Regions from separate parts of the Paenibacillus sp. FSL K6-4396 genome, predicted to be linked through region 3. Evidence: riboswitches for the same ligand, from Rfam matches in the RefSeq annotation. Region 3 holds a riboswitch; each other region holds the start of a gene.
The links. A riboswitch is a leader RNA that binds a small molecule or an ion and turns the genes downstream of it on or off. The one in region 3 is predicted to bind cyclic di-AMP.
Positions count from the first base shown of each region.

Region 1: another riboswitch for cyclic di-AMP. It lies ahead of MHB85_RS00150 (3D domain-containing protein); the one in region 3 lies ahead of MHB85_RS10395 (C40 family peptidase).
Region 2: another riboswitch for cyclic di-AMP. It lies ahead of MHB85_RS00530 (C40 family peptidase); the one in region 3 lies ahead of MHB85_RS10395 (C40 family peptidase).

Region 1 is NZ_JBBOCR010000001.1:31,938-36,805, reverse strand. Features, by position in the region: gene yabG (sporulation peptidase YabG) at 1-595, opposite strand, end outside; gene rsmA (16S rRNA (adenine(1518)-N(6)/adenine(1519)-N(6))-dimethyltransferase RsmA) at 655-1,557, opposite strand; gene rnmV (ribonuclease M5) at 1,562-2,107, opposite strand; gene MHB85_RS00150 (3D domain-containing protein) at 2,263-3,447, opposite strand; cyclic di-AMP (ydaO/yuaA leader) riboswitch at 3,721-3,974, opposite strand; gene MHB85_RS00145 (TatD family hydrolase) at 4,216-4,868, opposite strand, start outside.
Region 2 is NZ_JBBOCR010000001.1:108,439-113,306, reverse strand. Features, by position in the region: gene MHB85_RS00545 (YwhD family protein) at 1-132, opposite strand, end outside; gene MHB85_RS00540 (M1 family metallopeptidase) at 234-2,225, shown strand; gene MHB85_RS00535 (hypothetical protein) at 2,236-3,087, shown strand; cyclic di-AMP (ydaO/yuaA leader) riboswitch at 3,333-3,470, shown strand; gene MHB85_RS00530 (C40 family peptidase) at 3,474-3,944, shown strand; gene MHB85_RS00525 (GNAT family N-acetyltransferase) at 4,300-4,794, shown strand.
Region 3 is NZ_JBBOCR010000001.1:2,274,249-2,279,116, reverse strand. Features, by position in the region: gene MHB85_RS10410 (carbohydrate-binding protein) at 1-256, shown strand, start outside; tRNA gene MHB85_RS10405 (tRNA-Leu) at 395-478, opposite strand; gene pelA (pectate lyase) at 652-1,614, opposite strand; cyclic di-AMP (ydaO/yuaA leader) riboswitch at 2,013-2,144, shown strand; gene MHB85_RS10395 (C40 family peptidase) at 2,150-2,614, shown strand; gene MHB85_RS10390 (carboxymuconolactone decarboxylase family protein) at 2,690-3,019, opposite strand; gene MHB85_RS10385 (hypothetical protein) at 3,163-3,381, opposite strand; gene MHB85_RS10380 (hypothetical protein) at 3,501-3,830, opposite strand; gene MHB85_RS10375 (xanthine phosphoribosyltransferase) at 3,928-4,509, opposite strand; gene MHB85_RS10370 (YkvI family membrane protein) at 4,714-4,868, shown strand, end outside.

The sequences.
Region 1 (4,868 bases), 2.2 Mb from region 3:
GATGGCGTTCATATTGTCTGGCCACCTGAATGGCCGACACAAAATTTTGCGAGTTCTTGTAGCTACCAAGACTATATAAGTCATAGGGCTGACGTGTCTTTAGCACCCCATCATGACCCGTAATAACTACGATATCCGGACGTACTTTGGGTAATAAGCGGTATAAGGTATCTGCCATTGCCGATTCATGGACATATTGTCCCTCTGCGGGCACACGAAGTTGCTCATAGAGATCCATACTTTTTTTCAAATAGTTCGGATCTCCATCCAGATGAAGCACCTTTCCAGGCATTTCAAAATAAGCCGGTTCCTGCTGAGCAGACCAATCCTGTACCAGACCTTCGCGATTCCGCTCAGCCTGTTCCATACGATTCTGCTGCAGGCGGGACAGGGTCTGATGTGCTTTAACATGCGCCTGTCTGGTCTTGGCGCTTTGCGGTTCATAGGGAACCTGTATCAAATCGTCCACCGGGGAATCGGCAAGCAGCCGGAACTCAGTCCCTTTAATGACCGCAGCATCCAACTGGAGGCCTTCCACCCGAAAAGTCACATCGCCGCCGTATGACTTCCGAACGACCAAGTCTCCGATATTCATCAACGTAATCACCTCTACCCCATCGTATGGGCAGAGACCCGGTTTGGTTCATTCAAATTTTACAGCGCTGCACGTACCCCTGCTTCCCACATTACGGTGCTGAGTGTGGCATACTCTTGCAGACTCAACGTCTCTCCACGTCGGGACGGTTGAATACCTGCCTGCTCCAGCAGAATGTCTGCCTGTCCCCGGTTATCCTTTGTGAAGAAACGTGCTTTCAAGTTGTTTGAGATTGTTTTTCTCCGCTGGGCAAAAGAAGCCTGTACCACTTCGAAGTAGTGTGCTTCATCCGGAATCTCCACTGGCGGTTGCTCGCGCACTTTCAGCTTAATGACAGCCGATTCCACATTAGGTTGCGGAATGAAGACCGTGGGCGGCACAATACACACAAGCTCCGGCGTACTGTAATACTGAACTGCGATGCTTAGACTGCCGTAATCTTTTGATCCTGGTGCAGCAGCCATCCGTTCAGCCACTTCTTTTTGGATCATGACAACAATACTGTCTACCGGCAGCTTCTCTTCCAACAGTTTCATCATGATTGGAGTCGTTACATAATAAGGCAGGTTAGCCACGACACTGACTTTGTCCACGGATGCAAAATCCGTATTAAACAACTCAGCCAGATCAAGCTTCAACACATCCCCATGATGAACACGTACATTCGAATAAGGCTGCATCACTTCTCCCAGGATTGGGATCAAGCGCTGATCAATCTCTACGGCTGTGACAGGACCGGCTACCCGAGCCAGTCGCTCCGTAAGGGCTCCAATACCCGGCCCGATCTCTAGTGCGCCCTTGGACTCGTCCAGGTCGGCTGCATTAACGATTTTGTTCAGTATATTTTGATCGATCAGAAAGTTCTGACCCAGACTTTTCTTAAATGAGAATCCATGTTTTTGAATAATCTCCTTCGTTCGCTTGGGCGTTGCAATTTCTATCGTATCTTCCATGTCCTTCATATGCTCACAATCCTTCACGTTCAATTTGCGCTAATGCTGTAGAGAACTCTTCCCGTGTAATCTGAAATACACTGAGACGTTTGTGGAACTGCTTACCGTTACAATAACCGATGCCCAGCAGATTGCCCATCTCCATGCGACGTGCAGCAGCCTGCGGATGCACGATAAGTCCTGCCGCGATCAGGTCCTCCCAATCGATCAGACTCGGAGCACCTTCGTATGATGTATGTACGCGCGCCAGAGCATGACGGATCGCCTCTGGTGAGGCATTCTCCACCCCAATGTCTCCTTTGCGCGTTGCATCGGCTTCCGGAATGAAAGCATGCTTGCATCCAGGCACCTTATTCGCAATAATTTTACGAATGCGTTCGCCGGCATGATCCGGATCTGTCAGTACAATGACTCCCCGTCTCTCCTGAGCAAGCGCAATCCGCTTCAGAATGCGTTGGTTGATGGCTGATCCACCTGTTTCTATTGTATCGGCTTCCACGGCCCGACGGATGGCTACCGTATCATCACGGCCTTCCACCACAATGACTTCTTTTATCATGTTCCATTTCTTCCTTTCTAACGCAAAAAGAAGAGGAATATCCTCTTCTCTGCCAAACGGCGGGGGAGACTGAATTCAGACTCCTCCGCCGCATATTCCGCATGAATCATTCATGCAACTATTTTATAGCATTCCCATTTCAAAGTAAAACGATTTTAGTTCGCTTCCGGCTTCACCGGACCGATCACGTAGACCGTCTTGCCTTTCTTGCGTCCAAAATTCAGGGCATGCTTCACACTGTCATAATACACATCAATTTTGTTCCCTTTAATCGCACCGCCTGTGTCTTCCGCACGACGGAATCCCAGACCTTCGATATATACCCACCAGCCAATTGGAATGACTTTGGGATCAACCGCAATGGTGCGCCCTTCCGTTACACGAGTACCGGAAGCTGTTTTAGTTCCAATGCCAGGCTCTTCAGAAGAGTAGGCAGTCATGGATACATTTTTAAGTACTTTGGAGTATTTAAAAGAAGTCCCGGATACGGTAATCACTTTGCTGCCCGAGGCAGATGTTTTCTTCGAGTTCGTTGTTGTAGCCTTTTTGGTTGTTGAAGTTTGAGCCGATACGGTCTGAATCTCAGGTTCTTTCACGACCGGTTTTGCTTTGGTGCCGACAGCGATCACTTTATCTACACGATTATTCGCGACAGATTTGCGGACCATTTTTTTGGAGACCAATTCTCCATCCTGAAATACCTTTTCGATATGCTGCACAAGTTTGCCTTCTTTGCCGTTCACAACGACACGGTTATCCCCTTTGTACAAGCTAGGGTCAGCCGTTTTAATGACTTTGTAAGCGATCGGTTGCTCTACTTCGACTGTACGCTTTGTTACGCGCACTACACGGATCTTCATCTCCGCTTTGATCGCAGTTCCAAGCGCCGGATACACTTTATCATTACTTTCAACTTGAATACCTGATTTTTGAATTGCATCTTCTACCGATGAATCCGTTGTATACAGAGTCTTGGTGTCTCCGTCTGCCGTAATGTTAACTGGAACGGCCCGCTCAATAACAATTCGGTCTCCATCTGTAATTGCCCCGTTCATGGACATGGATACCTTATCGTGAGGGCTGACTGTGATCGACTGCTCCTCCAGCATTTCCTGAAGCATTCCTGTACGAGTCTCTACCACCTGAGCTTTGCCATCAATAACCAGTGAAATTTGTTTCCCGGCCTGACCGTAAACGACTAACAAGATCATGATTGTAAGCGCAATTGAGAAAATCGCGATCAATGCCATTTGACGCATGTTCTCATGCTTCCACCGCAACGCGAAAGACTTACTGGATGATCGTGACTCATGGGTCTCTTCTGGTTGGAATGTGCCCACTTCTCCGTCCTCCTTCATAGCCTCGCCGTCTAAAGTAATGCATGATGTCTTTGACGTGACTATACCAAATTTTCTACAGAACACAGATTGGACCAACATAATCCGGTTCTGCACCATGAATCAATCTTCGCAACATGATGTCATCCTCCTGAATACCTACCGTATGATGACAATATTTCTTTTATTCAAAAACAAAAAAGCCAAAGAAAGAGTGTAAGAGGAACTCTTTCGTGGCTTCCGAATGATTTTGAATATCGGAAATTCATGCACGAGGTTGCCTCTCTTTTTCCGCTTGCGAGGTTAGCTGTCGGGTTCGGGCGAAAGAGAGCCGCCCTATCTTGGGTCACCCGCTCATGGCGGACGCCCTTGAATTCACCCCGAGACCCAAAGAAGAAATCAAATACGGCTTCGCAGATCCCTTCGCTGCTTTTGGGTCAGCGAACGTTGCGCATCGGCCAAATACACCGATGTTTAAGCCCTATTGGTTCCCCCGCTCTCCGTTAACGGAGACTCAGCGAGACTGATTCATGAAAGTAATGTTGTTTCATCGGAAAGTGTCCCTTTGTTCATCCCCCGAACATCTGTCCAATTTTCCGCACAACAATTCACTGAAAAGATGATATCCTGTTTTGATGCATGTTGTAAAGCGTTGATCAAGTACGTTTTTCTGAATATTTGGTTAAAATATTGTAATATTCTTGATTTATTTGGATCAAAGAGCAAATTACCTCCGCTTACCTGCCTTTTTCGCCTCATTTGCTCGTTTTTTTAACGAATTCCAAATCGTTCCATGGCATTTTTGGTTGTTATTGCAGCAATTTCCTCCACCGAAATGCCTTTAATTTCCGCAGCTGCCTCTGCAACCAGACGTACATGCGCTGTCTCATTTCGCTTTCCACGATAAGGGTGAGGTGTCAAATATGGAGCATCTGTTTCAATGAAAAACCGGTCCATAGGAACCTTCTCCAGCACCTCTTTGGGCTGCTTTGCATTTTTGAATGTGATCGGTCCTCCGAAGGAGAGATGGAAGCCCATATCGAGACAACTTTTGGCTGTTTCCCAGCTACCCGAGAACGAGTGCATCACACCACCAACTTCACCCGCTTTCTCTTCACGCAAAATTCTTATGATATCCTCATGTGCATCCCGATTATGGATGACAATCGGCATGTTTACTTCACGCGCCAAAGCAATTTGTTGTCGTAATACGCGATGCTGTATTTCTTTTGGTGATGTATCCCAATGATAATCCAATCCAATCTCACCGATCGCAACCACTTTTTCATGTTTGCATAAAGATGCAATCCACTCCAAATCGCCGTCCTGCATTGTGATCGCATCTACGGGATGCCACCCTACAGCTGCATATATAAAGTCATATGTTTCAGCGAGTTTCATTGTGGTTGGAATTGTCTCCCGGT
Region 2 (4,868 bases), 2.2 Mb from region 3:
GCCATTATCAATAATGACCGGGGAAAGGTTATTCAGTTCAATGGAGCCTGCACCGAAGCCTTTATGCTTGCTTTTTGCACTAACGATATTCAAGGCAATCTGTTTTTTGCCGTTTTGCTCGTTTTGGTCCATGTTTATAGCCTCCAAGGGTTGATACAAATATTTTAACTAATAATTGTCCCATTGCAAACATATACATGCTGTAGATGCTTGTCAACGGGAGGTATTTAACGATGATTCCACGACGCGCCAAGAGCTGGCTCACTGTATCCCTGGCCCTGTGTGTACTTGCCGGAGGGATATGGATCACTCTGGGTTATAATCGCTCAACTCATTCCGAATTGCCAGTACTCGCCCCCGAATCGGGCAAGCCCAAGGCAATAGCTCCAACACCAGCTCCTCCAGAAAGTGTACAGACCCCTACTGCCGAAGTGTACAGCAACCGTGTTGTGGAATATCACATGGATGTAAAACTGGTCGAAGGGAATGTACTGGAAGGGACTCAGACGATTACCTGGACACATCCAGGTAAAAAGACCGTCAGCGAGCTTTACTTTCATATGTATCCCAACGCCTTCTCTTCTGCTGACACCACCTTTATGAAGGAATCCGGTGGAAAGCTTCGGGGTGATGTCATGCCTACCAATGGTTATGGCTCCATGAACATTACCGAAATGAAAACGGAGGACGGGCTCTCTCTGCTGCATCGGATGCAGTATGTGCAACCAGATGACGGAAATATCAAGGACACCACCCTCATTAAAGTACGCTTGCCCAAACCCGTCAAAGGCGGGGAAAGCATTACGCTCCACACCAGATTTGAAGTGAATCTGCCGAAGATTTTTGCACGAATGGGAACTGCTGATCATTTTGTCATGGCAGGTCAATGGTTTCCCAAATTAAGTGCCTATGAACCTGTAGGCAGGCGTGGACAAACAACGGAAGGCTGGAATCTGCACCAGTACCATGGCAACTCAGAGTTTTACGCCGACTTCGGTATATATAGTGTACGTATTCGGGTGCCTGAAACATACAAAGTGGCTGCTACCGGATTTCCGACGCAGCAAGCCGTGGTGAAAAATGGAGAAAAGGTCTATCAATTCTATGCCGATGATGTGCATGATTTCGCCTGGGCAGCCTCACCCGATTTTGTGTACGCCGAGGAACCCTTCTCTGCACCCAATGTGCCTGGTGTACGAATCAAGTTATATCTGGACCCAGCTCATCAGGATCTGAAAGAACGTTATTTCTACGCCGCGAAGGCCGCTCTAGCCAATTATAGCAAATGGTTTGGCCCATATCCTTATGCTACCTTATCCATCGTAGTTCCACCCAAAGCGGGGAACGGTGCTGGAGGTATGGAATACCCTACACTAGTTACGGCCTTTGGAGCCGATGATACTACGCCAGGTTATGACCTGGAACGTACCGTAGTCCACGAGATCGGACACCAGTACTTCTACGGCATGGTTGCCAGCAACGAATTCGAGGAAGCCTGGCTGGATGAGGGGTTCACCTCTTATGCAGAAGACAAACTAATGGAGCAGGAATACGGATTGATTCCAAATCTGCCGGTACAATCGGGACTGATTACTTCTCCTTCATCGTTAACACAAGAATCCTGGAAGTTCGATTCACAGAATGAGTATGCAGCCAATGTCTATACACGTGGCAAGCTTGTATTGCTTGGTATTGAACACCAAGTCGGTGCCAAAAAGATGGAACGCATTCTCTCTACCTATGTGAAGAAGTACCGCTTCAAACATCCCACTTCGGCTGATTTTCAGAACGTTGTGGAACAAGTGACCCGCACTTCCTGGTCTGATTATTTTGATCAATATGTCTATGGTAACGGGATGGCTGACTTTGCTGTAGAGAAGATTCGTGTTACGCCCGTACAGAAAGACGGTCAAACATTGTACGAGTCATCCGTGACGATCGCAAAAAAAGGGAGTGATTACAGCGCCGTTCCTGTTCGCATTGCTTTTGAAGACGGGCATATCCTCACCAAGCAATGGAATGGCAAAGAAGATCGCATCACCTATAAATTAACTCACACATCCCCCGTATCCTGGGCCATGACCGATCCCCTGTACTCGATCGTGCTGGAGAACCGCCATATGAACAATTTCCTGAAATCCGGACTGGATGAGCGGGCGAAGTCCCGCTGGAGCATGAGTGTAACCAAACTAATAGAAGCCATATTCGGAGGTCTGTCATGGTGAGGTGGAAACGGTGAAAGCGAAAATACGTGAAGGCTGGTTTCTCGTCCGTCAGCATATGTTCATTGCCGCACTCTTATTTCTCTATCAACTCATTTGGGGATATTTCTTCTATCGAATGGTACAATCGGCGGTCATCCCACTGCTCCTGCGCTATCCAGATGCTGATGCGGGGGAGCTGAGTACACTTTTGTTCAAAATGGAAAGTCAACTTAACCTGTCTACCCATCCGGAGGTTCATCGTTATCTATGGATTCTCGGGGGCATGCTGCTGGTTCGCATGTTGATCAGCCCCCTCATTCAGGCAGGACTGCTCTACTCACTTCAGCACTTTAATTCTACAGAAGAGCGCATCCCCTTTGTCCGCGGAATCAAAAATCTGTGGAAACCGATGCTGCTGCTACACACCGTACGTACATTATTGATCCTTCTGCCCGCCTACTGGCTCATACCGAAGCTCTACTCTATTCTCATGGAAGGTTTTCATTCCCTTCAATTACTTTTGCCTGGTATACCTTATGTTGCTGCCTGGATTGTATATGGCTGGATCATCCACCATGCCATACTCTACATGCAGTTCGGTGTTTCGGCACCAGAAGGAGAAGGCGGGGCTCACGGTACCCTCAAAGCACTCTGGATTGCACTGCGTCATCTCATCGCTGTAATCGGCATTGCACTCCTGCTGGGCGGAGTACACCTGCTCGTCTTTGGGGCATTCACTTCAGCCTCATGGTTATTAACGGGACTTACCGGACTTATACTACAACAGACGTATCCACTTGCCAGATGTCTATTGAGTCTGTGGAAAATATGCAGCCATTTCCGATTATGGCAGTCCAAAATATCCAAAGGTGAGAGCAGATAGATTAAAAATTGTTACCATCACAAGTTAAACTCATGGCCTAATATGTACTTATAAATAGGCAAACCTCAACCTTTCCCCGTCAAAGGTCGAGGTTTTTTTTGCTAAATTTGTTGCTAAACGTTGCCAAAGCCGTACTCCTCTGTTACAATAATCGCAGTGAGTTTTTAGTAACAACTTTGTAATCTTTACATTCATATTTGTAACTACTTAAAATTAAATCGTCATTTCTTGATTTCGCAGGTGCATAACTAGCACAGCCAAATTCCTGGCACCTGGGAAGCGGGGGAACCAGTTATGGGTGAATTGATCTTGCTACAGAGGGATCATAGGGGACCTTCAACCGAATCCTTAAGCTAACCTCGCAGGCATTGGAAGGGGAATATCTCTTGTTCAAGAAGAAATTAACCGCAGCTGTACTTAGCATCACATTCGCTTTATCGCTTGGTGCAGGTAGCGCATTCGCAGATTCAAAGATGGACACAGTAATTGATTCAGCAATGGGAACTACATACAAAAGTGGGGGAACAACGCTTAACGGCTTTGACTGCTCCGGATTTACACGGTATGTATTCGACAAGTTGGGTATTGATTTGGCACGCCAATCCAGTTCCCAATTCGACATGGGCGATTCTGTATCCCGCATGGAAATGAGAGCTGGCGATCTGGTGTTCTTTAATACAACAGGTAAAGGCGTATCCCATGTAGGAATCTTTGTAGGGGATGGAAAGTTTGCACACTCCTCTTCTTCCAAAGGCGTTACGATCAGTGCATTGAGTGAAAACTATTGGGCCAATCGTTATGTTGGCGCGAAACGGATTATGAGCACGGACGCATATGAATCACTGGCCCTTGACTAGGGACAAGCTGAGCAACATAATGCTGTAACCATTAACCATACTGGAACGAAGCAAGAAGCATAACAGAACCGCCCGGTACATTCTCCGCAGGAATGTATCCGGCGGTTTTTTTGTGCTTCAATCCTTATTCATGTTGCAAGGTATACTCTGGGTATATCCTGCGACATCAACAGGTTCATTTTGCGTTCGTTCGTCCGTGCCCTTATGATGTTTTTACCCATCCCGTTATAATATAAACGAAATTACCGGAACTTTTGTTTCATTTTTTTTCTGGGGAAGGAAGACTTGCTAAAAGAACATCACTTTTGTAGAGTGGACAAAGAGTTCTGTTTCAAGGAAAGGAGCATGCAAGTGTATGAAGGAAGCCCCTGTGACGTTTCACGTTGTACCCATGCGAGAAGAACATGCGGAGCTCATCTGCAGTTGGCAGTATGATCCGCCTTACAATATCTACAGCTGGCTCCCCTGGGAGCAGATGAAAGCTCTGGAAGTGGAATTCGGAGATGCACAGCTGCGACAGGAGCAATATGCAATCGTCCTGGATCAGAACGATCGTATATGTGGATTTGCTCAATACTTCCCACTTCAAGGGGTAACCCGGATTGGCCTCGGCATGCATCCAGAGCTGTGTGGTCAGGGTCAAGGGACAGCTTTTGTCACGGCCATTGTACAGGAAGCCATTCGCCGAAATCCGAAGAATGAGATCGATCTGGAAGTGCTCACTTGGAATGCTCGTGCCATTCAAGTCTATCTGAAGAGTGGATTTGTCACCCAGGATACATACGAACGACAGACCCCAAGCGGCTTAAAGCCCTTTCACTGTATGGTTTATGAAGGGCCTCGTGATTAGAATCTCTTGCAAAACAACTAAATTTGCGCCTTGTTATGTGATTAGTTCAAAATTTTCCCACAAAATGCTATGAT
Region 3 (4,868 bases):
TAATAACACAATTACAGGTACTAAAAACGTAAAGTTTCGTTATGCGCTGGAAAGCGGAACCCGTAACCTCGACATTTTTGTGAACGGAACCAAAGTCATTAGCAACGACCCCTTTCCGGCAACGGGAAGCTGGTCCACTTGGGTTGAAAAAACAATACAGGTCCCCATGAACACGGGGACCAATACATTGAAAGTGGTTACCACTGGATCGGAAGGACCAAATATTGACAGCGTTAATGTTACCGCAGCACAATAAACGTTCCGTATGGCTGATGGAAGACATTTGCTGTACGTGCAGCTAAACACTAACCTGTTGGATACTAAATCTAGTGTTATATCAAAAAATGCAAAAAAAGACTCCTTAAGCTAACGCTTAAGGAGTCTTTTTATTAGATGCGGTCGAGAGGACTCGAACCTCCACGGGGGTTAGCCCACACGGACCTGAACCGTGCGCGTCTGCCAATTCCGCCACGACCGCATATTGTATCTCCGTGATCAATATCGGCGACAAGAAGTAATATATCATGTGGAATCTATCATGTCAACACTGAAAATAATAACAATAAAGCCCGAACCAGACGTCCATGTCGATTCAGGCTTTACCTTTAACTACTAAGAGTTTGGTTCATTAAAACGGAAGCATACTACAATTTACAGCTTGGAAGGCCAGTTGCCATACCATGCATACCCGCCTCTTCTTTCTTTATCAATATCACTTAATTTGTATTTAACTACCCCGTCACGACCAATAAAGATTGGTTTATCTGTTCCTATCTCATAGAAGCGTGCCCAAATTGGTGCAGCTTTGGAATCAGCGATAATTTTACTATCTCCATTAGCTCTTTCATATTTGTACCCCGTAATTTTCACCTTGTTAAACCAAGCCTCCGCTCCTTTAATGGATGCGGTAATTTTAGCGTTAGCAGATCTGGTTTTCAGAAATTTAACAATCGTTACACTCTCTCCAGCTGTCAGCGATGGCACTTCGTAGATTCTTGCGCTCGCTGGTTTAAGGGAACTGGAATCATGTTGTTGTCCCCAAGCTGTCAGCTTACCACCTGAAACGACCTGTGTATTCAAAATCGCCTCCACACCTTTGGCAACTGAATTTTTACTACGGTTAGCAAGTGTGCTGTCTATAAACGAGAAATCACCTTTGCGTGCTGCTACTTCATCCAGCATGATCATTACGTTAATCATGGCATCATCATTGTAAGTGATATGCTTGTGATATCCGGAGCTTTGGTAAACTTGTGGCCATCCGCCGTTTGAATACTGCATGTTGATCAAAAAGTTAATCCCTTTGATTGCAGCTGTGGAGTATCGGGGATCATTCGTCTTTTTAAATTCCTTCGCCAATCTTCTAATTTCTGAGTATGTAGCCTTGTTGTCTATCGTGGACTTCGCCCACTCTCCACTTGTCTGTTTATAATCTTTTCTCCAACCTCCATCCGGGAGCTGGTTCTTCAAAATATCAGAAATACTCGCTGTAGTACCTGAAGCATCCGCAGCAGATACCGTCCCTACAGGGAGAACTGCCATTCCAACTGCTGAGAACACCATCGTACATGCCAGGACAAAAGTAATTATTTTCTTTGCTTTCAAATGTAACACTCTCCTATGTTCGTTTTTATAAATCTTCCACTTCTACTTTACTTATGAAACGCGTAATTATCGCATAATAAAATCAATTTTAATCCAATATGTGGATTGGATAATCAGATAATATGCAAAAAATCGATTTTTGTCAATATATGCAACTTAATGAATATAATCTCTCTAATTCTACATAACGGGATAGTTCTTTTAACTCATGACAAACCTATTTATTTATCCAAATTCGTCTTAAACGAACCAATAATGACGTTTTTGTCATGAATGGTACCCAAACTTGATCCCTTCTTTCATATAAAAACCTTAATTCCGCTAACATTGAGGTATTACGAAGGGTTTTAAATGGGTTTGACAATTACGCATTTATGCAATATAGTTTCAAATAGTTACAAAAACTTAATTATTCATTGCCGAGTTTCATGTTTGAAAACGGGGGAACCAATTTGGGTGAATTATTCTTATACATAGGAAATATAGGGAACCTTCTACCGAACCCTTAGCTAACTCCGTAGGCATCGAAGGGAGAACATTGATTTTGAAAAAACTGATTATCTCCATTTTTGGAGCAGCTGTATTATTTACATCCGGGGCAACAAGCACAGAGGCAAGCAGTATCAACTCCGTAGTGAACAACATGACAGGTATTCCTTACAAATGGGGTGGCACGACTGTAGCCGGCTTCGACTGTTCTGGTTTTATGAGATATCTTTTCAACAAATACAGCATTGAATTGCCACGTACTTCTCAGCAGCAAGCCAAAGCAGGTACGCCAGTATCCAAGAGCAATGTTCGGACAGGTGATCTGGTGTTCTTTAATACAACAGGCAAAGGCATTTCACATACAGGTGTATATATCGGCGGCGGACAATTCGCTCATGCCTCCAGCAGTAAAGGTGTAAGCATCACGAAGTTATCGAATCCATACTTCAATGATCGTTACGTAACAGCACGTCGGGTAACTGGACAGTTTATGTATGATAAAATGTTAGGTAAAATGTAATTCACATACAAAAAGGCATCGGTTATTAACCGGATGCCTTTTTTGTACTTAGAAAAATGTATGTTGCATCGCTTACTAATTCAGCGCCTTCTGCACTCGCATCGCACCCTGAGAGAGGGCATGTCCTCCTCCAACAGCTCCGGCCACCGCAACGGTCTCCATAATCTCCTGATCTGTTGCTCCCTTGGCACGGGCTTCTTCTACATGGTAGAAGGTACATACCTCATTGTTGGCGAATAATCCAATCCCAAGCGCAATTAGCTGTTTTGTCTTGGCATCAATCACGCCAGGTTGGAAACATTCTCCGGTAAACTCATGATACGACTTCACCACACCTGGCAGTACATCGCTTAATGCTCCAATCTGATCCTTGTAGGCATGAACTTTATCATTCATCAATGTCATGGCTTGTAGCACACCCTCTCGGCTTATAGTTACAGATCTTCCTCACTGTACCTATCTTCTCTCCCGAGTGAGCCAATTATGCCAAGATATCATGGTAATTCCAAACATTTAAACGCTCATGGCTCTGCCATAATCATAAGCTATTACTCACTAAGTGGACTCTGGCGCGGCTCGCTGAACAGCTGATATTTGTAACTGCGATCCAGCTTAACTACACGTCGATTCTGACGTCGGATAAGTACCTGCTCGCCATCCCAGGCAACAACAATCCCGGTTACATCGTTCGATTCCAGCTCGTCCCGTACTACTCTAACTTTCTCACCTGACAGACGCAGGGCGTCCAATTCTGTATCACTAATCATTCGCATGGCTCCTATATTCCAAATTTATTTACAAAAAGAGACCTAAATGAAATGTCATTTAGGTCTCACGTGACTGTATTAGACTGTCATGTCATTCGAAATTATGTCCCGACTGAAAGTTACCGCTGCGCGTGCTCTTTGCTGTCGTTCTTCTCGAACCAAAAATCAAGCACTTTGGCGGACATCACACGTTCTTCAAGGTACTCCACTTGATGCGGTGTAAATTGTTCTTTCCAAGAGAAGGACAACTCTTCGCACAAGCCTACAATCGTCAGTAATTCTGACCAGGCAACATAGCGTTTGTACCAGAAAAATTGAGGATGTTCAATCATATAGGGATAAAGGTCATCGAATTCCGTATGTTTACAATCTAGGGCACGTTCAAAATGAACTTTCGATTCCGCCAGCTTATCATTAAAAAATTGTTCTGTTGCCGGTTGGTTCCCCATGGTGTTGCCTCCTCTCCCTAACATAACCCCATTATAAATGAAATCGGCGGTCATGCAAAGGCATAGTTCAAAAAATAGGCCCTATTCCTTTAAAATGTCACATTTCGTTATCGTCAAATTGTACTGTTCCATCGTTCAGGGAACGAATGCGTACCAAGGCTTCCACCGGAATACCCTGTTCACGAATCGTGCGTGCCCCTGCCTGGAAACTTTTCTCGACCACAACGCCGAATCCGACGAGTTCCGCGCCAGAACGCTCAATAATTTTGATGACGCCACGAGCCGCATCTCCATTGGCAATAATATCATCAATGAACAAAATGCGGTCATTCTCATGAATGAACTCGCGGGATACCATAATGTCAGTTACAATTCCTTTGGTAAAGGACGGTACACGTTCACAGTAAGCATCAGGATCAGCCAGAAGTGTTTTTTTACGACGGGCGAATACAAGGGGCACCCCAAGTTCATAGGCTGCGGCAAACGCAACCGGAATCCCTGAGGATTCTACCGTGATTACCCGAGTTACTCCACTTTCACGAAAACGGGCAGCAAACTCACGTCCCATCTCCATCGTTAATGCAGGATCAATCTGGTGGTTCAACAGACCATCCAGCTTTAATACTTGATCCGAGATAACCACACCTTCTTGTAAAATTCGTTGTTTCAATAATTCCATGATTTGACCTCCCAAGCCTATCCTATGAGGTAAAAGTATCATATATCTATCTATAAGTTCAAGCGAAATTGCCTGGGCGCTGTCCTTGAGAAGCAATTCAAGCCAAAGCTCATTATCGATTGTCATGACTTTCGTGGGTCAAGCATACCTTGTACCATGGTACCCGCATGTCCAAACTATACAGGGGCCTGAGAGGGGAAACACATGAAACAGGCATTTCGGGTGCTGCAGATCGCATTTACATACATCGGAACGGTTGTCGGAGCCGGCTTCGCTACAGGGCAGGAAATTTTGCAGTTTTTTACCCAGTATGGCAAATGGGCCACCATCACCATAGGCTTATCCACCATGCTCTTTGT